DNA from 4 places in the Noviherbaspirillum phoenicis genome. Region 2 is predicted to be linked to each of the others. Evidence: predicted binding sites of a transcription regulator. Region 2 holds the regulator's gene; each other region holds the start of a gene.
What was found. The regulator sigma-54, encoded in region 2, starts transcription at its own class of promoters, with help from an activator protein. The targets are predictions, from matches to a motif close to TGGCANGNAANCTGCTTT.

Region 1 (2,201 bases), 2.6 Mb from region 2:
GCTGATGATGCGCACATCCACCGGAACCGGCCGGGTGCCGCCAACCCGCATCACTTCCCGCTCTTCCAGCACCCGCAGCAGCCGGGTTTGCAGGGCCAGCGGCATTTCACCGATTTCATCGAGAAACAGGGTGCCGCGATGCGCCGCCTCGAACAAACCCGGGCGTCCGCCGCGCCGCGAGCCTGTGAAGGCGCCTTCCTCATGGCCGAACAGTTCAGATTCGAGCAGTGACTCGGCAATGGCGCCGCAATTGACCGCGACGAAAGGCTTGCCGGCGGCATGGCCGAGCATGCTTTCCCGGTGGATGGCCTGCGCCACCAGCTCCTTGCCGGAGCCGGTCTCACCCTGGATCAGCACGGTTGCCGGCGAGCGGGCGTACAGCATCGTCATCTGCCGCACCGCCTGCATGGCGGCGGATTCGCCGCGCAGGTCCTTCAGGCCGTGGCGGGCGCGCAGGGCGGCGCTGACCGAGCCGCCGCGTCCGCGACTGCTTTCCAGCCGGGTGAAGCGGGCGATTTCCAGTGCATCTTCGAACGCCTGGCGGATCGAGCCGGCGGAATAAAGGAACACGCCCGCCAGATCCGCTTCCTCCGCCAGGTCCATGATCAGGCCGGTGCCGACGATGGCTTTCACGCCGGCCGCCTTCAGCTCGCCGATCTGGGTGCGCGCATCCTCGGCGGTGGCGTAGGTACGTTGCGCAATGCGCAGGCCAAATGCCGCCTGAAATTCGGTCAGTTGGAGAAAGGTGTCCTGGTAAGTGATGATGCCCATCTGCGGCGAGATGCGGCGCGCCCTGGCCAGCGCCTGCATCACGTCGAAGCCGCTGGCGCGGGCGACGACCACCGGCACCGGCAGGCGGCTTTTCAGATAGGCGGCATTCGAGCCGGCGGCGATCACCGCGTCGCAGCGCTCGTTTTCCAGGCGGGCGCGGATGTGTTCCACCGCTTCCTCGAAACCGAGATTGATCGGCTCGATGATGGCGCGCTCGTCGAATTCCGGCGTGATATCGCGGAACAGGTGGAACAGCCGGGAGATCGACACGGTCCAGAGCACTGGCTTGTCGACCTGCATCGATGTTTCATCAAATGCTGAAGCCATGTTTCATCCCTGTTTCAGTGTTTCATGCAATGGCCGGTATTGAAACACAATTGCCGGCTACAGAACAGTCAAATGGTGTCATCCTTGCCACTCTCTTATCCCAATGGTGCAGGTAGGTGATTGATCCATATAGGGAAATTCGTGTGCCTGCCGAATTGCGCAAATTCTGGCACGGCCATTGCAATAAAGCCATCCGTATCGTTCCATTTGAAACCACTTCATTCAGGCACATCATGACATTACGTTCCGCAGGCGCCGCGTTCCGGCAAGCCGTCCAGGAAGAATCCCCGCTGCAGGTAATCGGCGCCATCAATGCCAACCACGCGTTGCTGGCCAAGCGCGCCGGCTTCCGCGCCATCTATCTGTCCGGCGGCGGTGTCGCGGCCGGCTCGCTTGGCTTGCCTGACCTGGGCATTTCCAACCTCGACGATGTGCTGACCGACGTGCGCCGCATTACCGACGTGTGCGACCTGCCGCTGCTGGTGGACGTCGACACCGGCTTCGGCTCCTCGGCCTTCAACGTGGCCCGCACCGTCAAGTCCATGATCAAGTTCGGCGCCGCCGCGATGCATATCGAAGACCAGGTCGGCGCCAAGCGCTGCGGCCACCGGCCCAACAAGGAAATCGTCAGCAAGCAGGAGATGGTGGATCGCATCAAGGCCGCGGTGGATGCGCGCACCGACCCGGACTTCGTGATCATGGCCCGCACCGACGCGCTTGCCGTCGAAGGCCTGGAAGCCGCGATCGAGCGGGCGGTGGCCTGCGTTGAGGCCGGCGCCGACATGATCTTCCCGGAAGCCATTACCGAACTGGCGATGTACAAGCAGTTCGCCAGCGCGGTCAAGGTGCCCATCCTGGCCAACATCACCGAGTTCGGCGCCACGCCGCTGTTCACCGTGGAAGAACTGAAGACGGCGGACGTCGGCATCGCGCTGTATCCGCTGTCGGCCTTCCGCGCGATGAACAAGGCGGCCGAGAACGTCTACAACACCGTGCGCCGCGAAGGCACGCAGAAGAATGTGGTCGACACCATGCAGACACGCATGGAGCTGTACGACCGCATCAACTACCACGACTTCGAGCAGAAGCTCGACGCGCTGTTC
Region 2 (2,201 bases):
TGATCACGGACCACAATGTCCGCGAGACGCTGGGCATTTGCGACCATGCCTACATCATCAACCAGGGCGTAGTGCTGGCCAGCGGCCGCCCGGACGACATCATTGCCGACGAGTCGGTGCGCCGCGTCTATCTCGGCGAGCACTTCCGGATGTGAGAAAAGGCAAAAATGAAACAGACACTTCAACTCCGCGTATCCCAGCATCTCGCGCTGACGCCGCAACTGCAGCAGTCGATCCGGCTGCTGCAGCTTTCAACGCTGGAACTGCATCAGGAACTGGAACAGATCCTGTCCGAGAATCCGCTGCTTGAACGTCTGGATGATCCACTTGACCATTCGATCAGGCTGCTCGCCGACGGCTCCGTCAGCAGCGCGCCGACTTCCACGCCAAGCGGCGACGCACCTGCTTCCGACGCTGCCCCTGCCACGGAAGGCGAAGGCGGTTTCGAAGCCGGCGAGGGTGGCGGCGAAGGCAGCGATAGCGGCGCCGACGCCGACTGGAGTTTCGACGACGTTGCTCGCACCTCCAAGGCCCCGGAAGACGACGATGCCCGCCCGCAGATGGAAGCGCATGAGCTGACCCTGCGCGAGCATCTGCTGGAACAGATGCGCGTAACTGTCCAGAATCCGCGCGACCGGGCGCTGGTTGAACTGGTGATCGACGCGCTGGATGACAACGGTTATCTGACCGAGCCGCTGGAAGAGATCCACGCCCGCCTGCCGGAGGAACTGGAAGTCGAGATCGAGGAGCTGTCGATGGCGCTGAAGCTGCTGCAAAGCTTCGACCCGGCCGGCGTCGGCGCGCGCGACGCGTCGGAGTGCCTGGCGCTGCAGATCCGGCGCATGCCGCGCGTTCCCATGGTGACGCGCCGCACCGCACTGCAGATCGTCGAGAAGCACTTGCAGCTGTTTGCGCAGCGCGACTTCAACAAGCTGAAGAAGAGCCTGGACTGTGACGAGGAAGACCTGCGCGAGGCGCAGGCAGTGATCCGGCAATGCAATCCGCACCCTGGCGCCATGTTCGCCAGCGACGCGTCGGACTATGTCGTGCCCGACGTGATCGTCAAGCGCGGCAAGAACGGCTGGCAGGTGATGCTCAATCATGACGTCATGCCGCGCCTGCGCGTCAATGCGCTGTATGCCAACATCCTCAAGCAGAGCAAGGGCGAAGGCTCGATGAGTTCGCAGCTGCAAGAAGCGAAATGGCTGATCAAGAACATGCGCCAGCGTTTCGATACCATCCTGCGCGTCGCCCAGGCCATTGTGGACCGCCAGCGCAACTTTTTCTCCCATGGCGCAGTGGCAATGCGACCTCTTGTGTTACGAGAAATAGCTGATACACTGGGTTTACACGAAAGCACCATCTCGCGTGTGACCACACAGAAATACATGCTCACGCCGCATGGCATGTTCGAGTTGAAGTACTTCTTCGGCAGCCATGTTGCAACCGATGCAGGCGGCGAAGCCTCATCGACTGCAATCCGGGCGTTGATCAAACAACTCATAGGAGCCGAAGACCCGAAGAACCCATTTTCCGATAGTCGCATCGCAGAAATGCTGGCGGAACAGGGTATGGTAGTAGCACGCCGTACCGTCGCAAAATATCGGGAAGCCCTGAAAATCCCTCCAGTCAATCTGCGCAAGTCCTTGTAGTTCTTTGCAGCATGTAACTCGCTGACATGTTTCATCCTCAGTGAAACCTCTGCCGGCCTTTCACAGGAGCGTAGTATGAATCTCACCATCAGTGGACATCATCTCGAAGTGACTCCCGCAATTCGTGAATACGTGCAAGGCAAGCTTGAGCGGATCAAGCGCCATTTCGATCATGTCATTGATATAGCGGTCATCCTGGCCGTTGATAACCTCCCTGAGAAAGAAAGGCGCCAGCGCGCCGAAATCACCCTGAGGCTACGGGGCAAGGATGTGCATGTGGCCAGCATCGCACAGGACCTGTACGCCGCCATCGACACGCTGATCGACAAGCTTGATCGGCAGGTCCTGAAATACAAGACTAAGATCCAGGACCATCAGCATGCCGGCATCAAGCGCATGATCGGGGAAGATGACGATGGCGCCGCGGCGGCGCCGACCGCCTGAATCTTACGATTCTTCCCGTAAACGCGTGACCGCAGGGTGCCCAAGGCACCCTGCATAAAAAACCACAGTTCAAAAATACTGTTTATTCATACAGTACTTATGATA
Region 3 (2,201 bases), 1.9 Mb from region 2:
GGCTGTCGCAATAAAGTCGTCTATGACAGTAGCATTCGGCGATCCATATAGGTCGGTGCTAAGAAGGAGAAGGGAATCAATATTACGAAAATTGGCCGGTAGGTAGGACCAAACCGTCGTTTTTTCCATGGTAATTGATCCGACTTCAATACCGTCTGAGTAGCCTATTGCTTTGTACATTCCTTGATTCTGCCAATACCAACTTCTGAACCAAAGCCCGTCAAAATCAAATTTCCCGCCATCAGCTAGACGGACAGTCACAGGCACGTTGTAGTTATCTATGGCACCAAATTTTCCGCTGTGCGCTGGGCCACTACCCCAAAATCCTTCAGAACTAAGGTCCACAGTTGCCATCGTTGCGTTGAAGACATAACCGTTCAGAGGTTCAGTTATGTATCCCCACCACTCTACTCCATCTGTTTCAAAATCAATGGTGGTGGCAGAACTGTTGCCTGTTGTAGCTAAGCTGATTGCTAACAGAAGGGACTGGAGAAATTTTTTTGCTTGTCGCATTTATGGCCTTAGTGAAGTTGGGCAGGCAAAGATAGGACTTCTGCGTTTCATTAAAAAAGCCTGCGGGAGGCAGGCTTTTTGCAGAAGGAGAAAACTTAGGAGTTCTTGTTTTTTGCCGACTTGCGGCGCGATGCGGCGACGCCAAGCAGACCAAGCCCGAGCAGGGCGATAGATGCTGGCTCAGGAACCGCAGCCCCACTAGTAGCCGCAGCCAGGCTATAGGTAGCAGAGAAGGTTCCGCTACCAGTAAAAGTAGGAGTAATAACGGTAAGAGTCGTGCCGACCAGCGATGCTGAGGCACCGCCATTCAGAAAACTGTCCGCTGTTTCTACCAGCGTCAATCCGGCGAATTCTGTGCTGTTAAAAATGTACGTCGCAAATATGCTGCCGTTCCTTGAGACGTCAGTAATTGTAAGAGTCCCACCGTTGAAATTTGCGGAATCCGTATTGAGGGAGTCAGCAAAACCAAATTCAACCTTGTTACCTGTGATCGTTACAGTTGCGCTGTTTTGTTGTGATGACGAGTTCGTGAACCCAGTTGCTGGCACAAAGCCATTCATAGGATCGAAGTAATTCGTGCTACCACCACCGAAACCCAGAAAGCCAGTAACAGAGCCACCGATTAGGCTCGCACTGGCGGGTGCTACGACGAGGAAGGATGCCGAAGCAAGAGCAAGACCTGACCAAAATTTACGCACAATTGACTCCCTGAATTAGTATGTAGTTTCACTTCAGCAAGTAATGTGCCACCAGGAAATTATTGTTTTAAATCAAGTGCTTGATCTTTTAAGCAATATTTATTTTGTACCAACTGTAAGGAAGTCCGACACCTGTTTATGAAAGAAGGAAAGGATTTTGCAGCCGGCTACGAATATAGGGGGTTTTCGAGCGACTCAGACGCAACGGATTTTATGTGAAACCCAAGCCGAATTTCTGTAGCCAGTTGCGAAATAGAGTAAATTGATGTTTTTAAGGAGAATAAATGTTCATTCCGCTAGAAAAAGAAGACGTTGCAAACGGAGTAGAGAGATACGCTTTTGTCAACCCAACTTGCATTGCCAAAGTTGTAATCGACCGGTCTACAGCAATGACAATGATTAGTTTTCTTTCCTCATCTGGCACTACCTTGTATTCCAGATTGTTTCACAACAAAGATGAAGCAAAAGAGTTGAATGACATGGAGATTACGGTAATGGGGATAATCCATGATCTCGAGAATAAGAGTGATACGTGACTAAAGTTGGAAGGCCTGCCGGTTTTGGTGCGCAGTTGCCAGACACTGTGGGCGCTAAGCAGAGCCGCTAAAAGCGCATAGCAGCCGGCGCTGGCAGGATAGCGTCGATTGTCGATGCAGAGACGCAATCAATGTGTGGATGGAATTTCTTCAACAAAGTTAGGCTCCTCATCGAGATCGCAGTGTGATGTGATGGCAATGTTATAACGTGCCTTGTCGTGTGCGCCGATATCTCGACCTTCGCCGGCAACCTCGGGCATGAAGCCGCTGCCGATTGTCGGCCTGATCTACCCGCCAATCATGGCACCAAGCGGATTGCCGCCAGTTCCCACAAAACCGATGATGGAATCCACTACGCTACCAACTGACTGTCCAGACATAACTTTTCCTTGAATGTGTTTAGAAGGACGTTCTATGCCCATAGAGGGCAATGCGGCGTAGCGGCCGATAAAGA
Region 4 (2,201 bases), 3.1 Mb from region 2:
GCGGCGCGCGGCATTGTCGAAGGATTCGGCCCGTGCCGGCGCGACCGGCCTGGCTTGCTGGGCTGGCGCTTCCTGCTCGGCCGACAGTGGTGTCATGTTATGGAACACCATGTTCGTGCGGCGCATCTCGGCACGGGCATAGACCCGCACGCCGTTATGCAGGCACAGGTTCAGGAGCGACGGCGCGGCGGTACGGTAATGGTCGAACAGCGACGACACCGGCAGGCCGAACAGGGAGCTGAAGGTATGCGTCTGCAGCGCCGACAGCGGCAGGCCGAGCTGGAACAGGCCGCTGCGGCTGGCCGACAGGAAGCGGCCGCTCGGCGAGAACGATGCAATGCCTTCCATCAGCGTGCCGATGAATTCCGGGCGGCTGTGGAAGTGCAGGGTGATGGCTTCGTCGAAGGCGGCGGCGAACAGGTTGTTCTCTATCATCTGCGCCGACATGCGCACCAGCGCCATCGTGTGCTGATGGTAGCTGCGCTGGTCGCCGGTCACGTCGAGCACGCCGATCACGTTGCCCTGGTGATTGAAGATGGGCGAGGCCGAGCAGGTCAGGAAGTGATTGGCCACCAGGTAGTGCTGGTTGGCATGCACCAGGGTCGGCTTCTTCTCGACGATGGCGGTGCCGATCGCATTGGTGCCCTTGCCCTCCTCAGACCAGGAAACGCCCGGCTGCAGCGCCACGCGGTTGGCTTTTTCCAGGAAGTCGGCGTCGCCCAGCGCATGGACGATCACGCCGTTGGCATCGGTCAGCACCACCATGTTGTGGGTGTTGACGATCTGCTCGTAGAGCGTCTCCATCACCGGCAGCGCATGGGTGTGCAGCACCCGGTTCTGCTCGACCAGCAGGCTCAGGTCGCTGCGGCCGAGGGGGCTGAAGTCGGGATGCTCGGTCTCGGAGAGGCCGTAGGATGCGCAACGCTGATGGGATTCATTAAGCATGATGTTCGAGCAGATTGCAGAAAGCATGCCATCTCTTCCTGCCGCTGCGCGAACGCCGGAACCGGCTTCGCCGGTGTTGTCTCCTGCCATAACCGCTCCTTCTTGGTTTGAGGGCGTGATGCACTTTAAGTAGCTATTTTTTCGCAATGGTACACCTGTTGAGAAATGGCGCAACCGTTTACCGAACAGCGCGTAAGGCAAGGTGGGAAGCCGGCTGGCACGGCAATTGCGGTAGGGAGGGCATTCGCTTTTCATACACAGGAGACATTTCATGCGCAAGACATCCTTCCTCTGCACCCTGGTCCTGGCGGCTTCCGCCTTTCTTTCGCCGGCGGCGCATGCCCACGGCGACGTGACGCCGCAGGTGGTCGATACCAAGACGCTGCCGCCGCTGGGCGACAAGTGGGCCGCCGAGAATCCTTACCGCGACAACAAGGAAGCGCAGAAGGTCGGCGCCTCGGCTTTTGGCGCCAATTGCGCACGCTGCCACGGCATCGAGGCGATCTCGGGCGGCATCGCGCCCGACCTGCGGCTGCTGGACCGCGACTGCATGACGCAGAAAATCGAAGCCAAGCGCAAGGCCTGCATCAAGGACAACGACGAATACTTCAGCAGCAGCGTGCGCAAGGGCAAGGTGCGCAACGGCGCGGTCTACATGCCGCCGTTCGAGGGCGTGCTGAACCAGGAAGCGGTGTGGGCCATCAAGGCTTATCTGGAAACCCGGCGCGAGGTGAAGTAACGCCTTACCTCGTACCCACCAGGCCGCCATGCAACGATGGCGGCCGTATAAAAATATTGGAGACCTCATGTTTTTTCCCCTCATACGCTGCGCGGCCACGCTGATGCTGGCCTGCCTTGCGCTGACGATGTCGGCGCCGGCCAGCGCCGACATGGACAAGATCCGCCAGTCCGGCTCCCTCAAGGTGGCGGTCTACAAGGACATGGCGCCGTTTTCCTCGGACGATGGCGGCATCGATGTCGACATCGCCGACGCGCTGGCGAAAAAGCTCGGCCTGAAACTGGCGCTGCTGCCCTTTCCCGCCGGCGAGGAAGTGGGCGACGACCTGCGCAACATGGTGTGGAAGGGCCATTACCTCGGCTACGGGCCGGCCGACGTGATGCTGCATGTGCCGGTGGACCGCTTCCTGGTCGCCCGCAATGACAAGGTAGAGATCTTCGCGCCGTACTACCGCGAGACCGTGCGCCTGGCCTACAGCAAGGACGCGGTGCCGCGCTTCGACGGCCTGGATTCGCTG

Region 1: the regulator sigma-54 is predicted to act here: its motif matches at 1,266-1,283, upstream of prpB (methylisocitrate lyase).
Region 3: the regulator sigma-54 is predicted to act here: its motif matches at 1,245-1,262, upstream of ABC383_RS07895 (PEP-CTERM sorting domain-containing protein).
Region 4: the regulator sigma-54 is predicted to act here: its motif matches at 1,161-1,178, upstream of pedF (cytochrome c-550 PedF).

What each region holds. Positions count from the first base shown of each region.
Region 1 is NZ_JBDFLX010000001.1:1,076,173-1,078,373, reverse strand. Features, by position in the region: gene prpR (propionate catabolism operon regulatory protein PrpR) at 1-1,098, opposite strand, end outside; gene prpB (methylisocitrate lyase) at 1,332-2,201, shown strand, end outside.
Region 2 is NZ_JBDFLX010000001.1:3,635,172-3,637,372, reverse strand. Features, by position in the region: gene lptB (LPS export ABC transporter ATP-binding protein) at 1-155, shown strand, start outside; gene ABC383_RS16290 (RNA polymerase factor sigma-54) at 168-1,652, shown strand; gene hpf (ribosome hibernation-promoting factor, HPF/YfiA family) at 1,728-2,096, shown strand.
Region 3 is NZ_JBDFLX010000001.1:1,734,784-1,736,984, reverse strand. Features, by position in the region: gene ABC383_RS07900 (PEP-CTERM sorting domain-containing protein) at 1-513, opposite strand, end outside; gene ABC383_RS07895 (PEP-CTERM sorting domain-containing protein) at 609-1,211, opposite strand; gene ABC383_RS07890 (hypothetical protein) at 1,496-1,747, shown strand.
Region 4 is NZ_JBDFLX010000001.1:505,765-507,965, forward strand. Features, by position in the region: gene ABC383_RS02310 (sigma-54-dependent Fis family transcriptional regulator) at 1-972, opposite strand, end outside; gene pedF (cytochrome c-550 PedF) at 1,217-1,684, shown strand; gene ABC383_RS02320 (substrate-binding periplasmic protein) at 1,752-2,201, shown strand, end outside.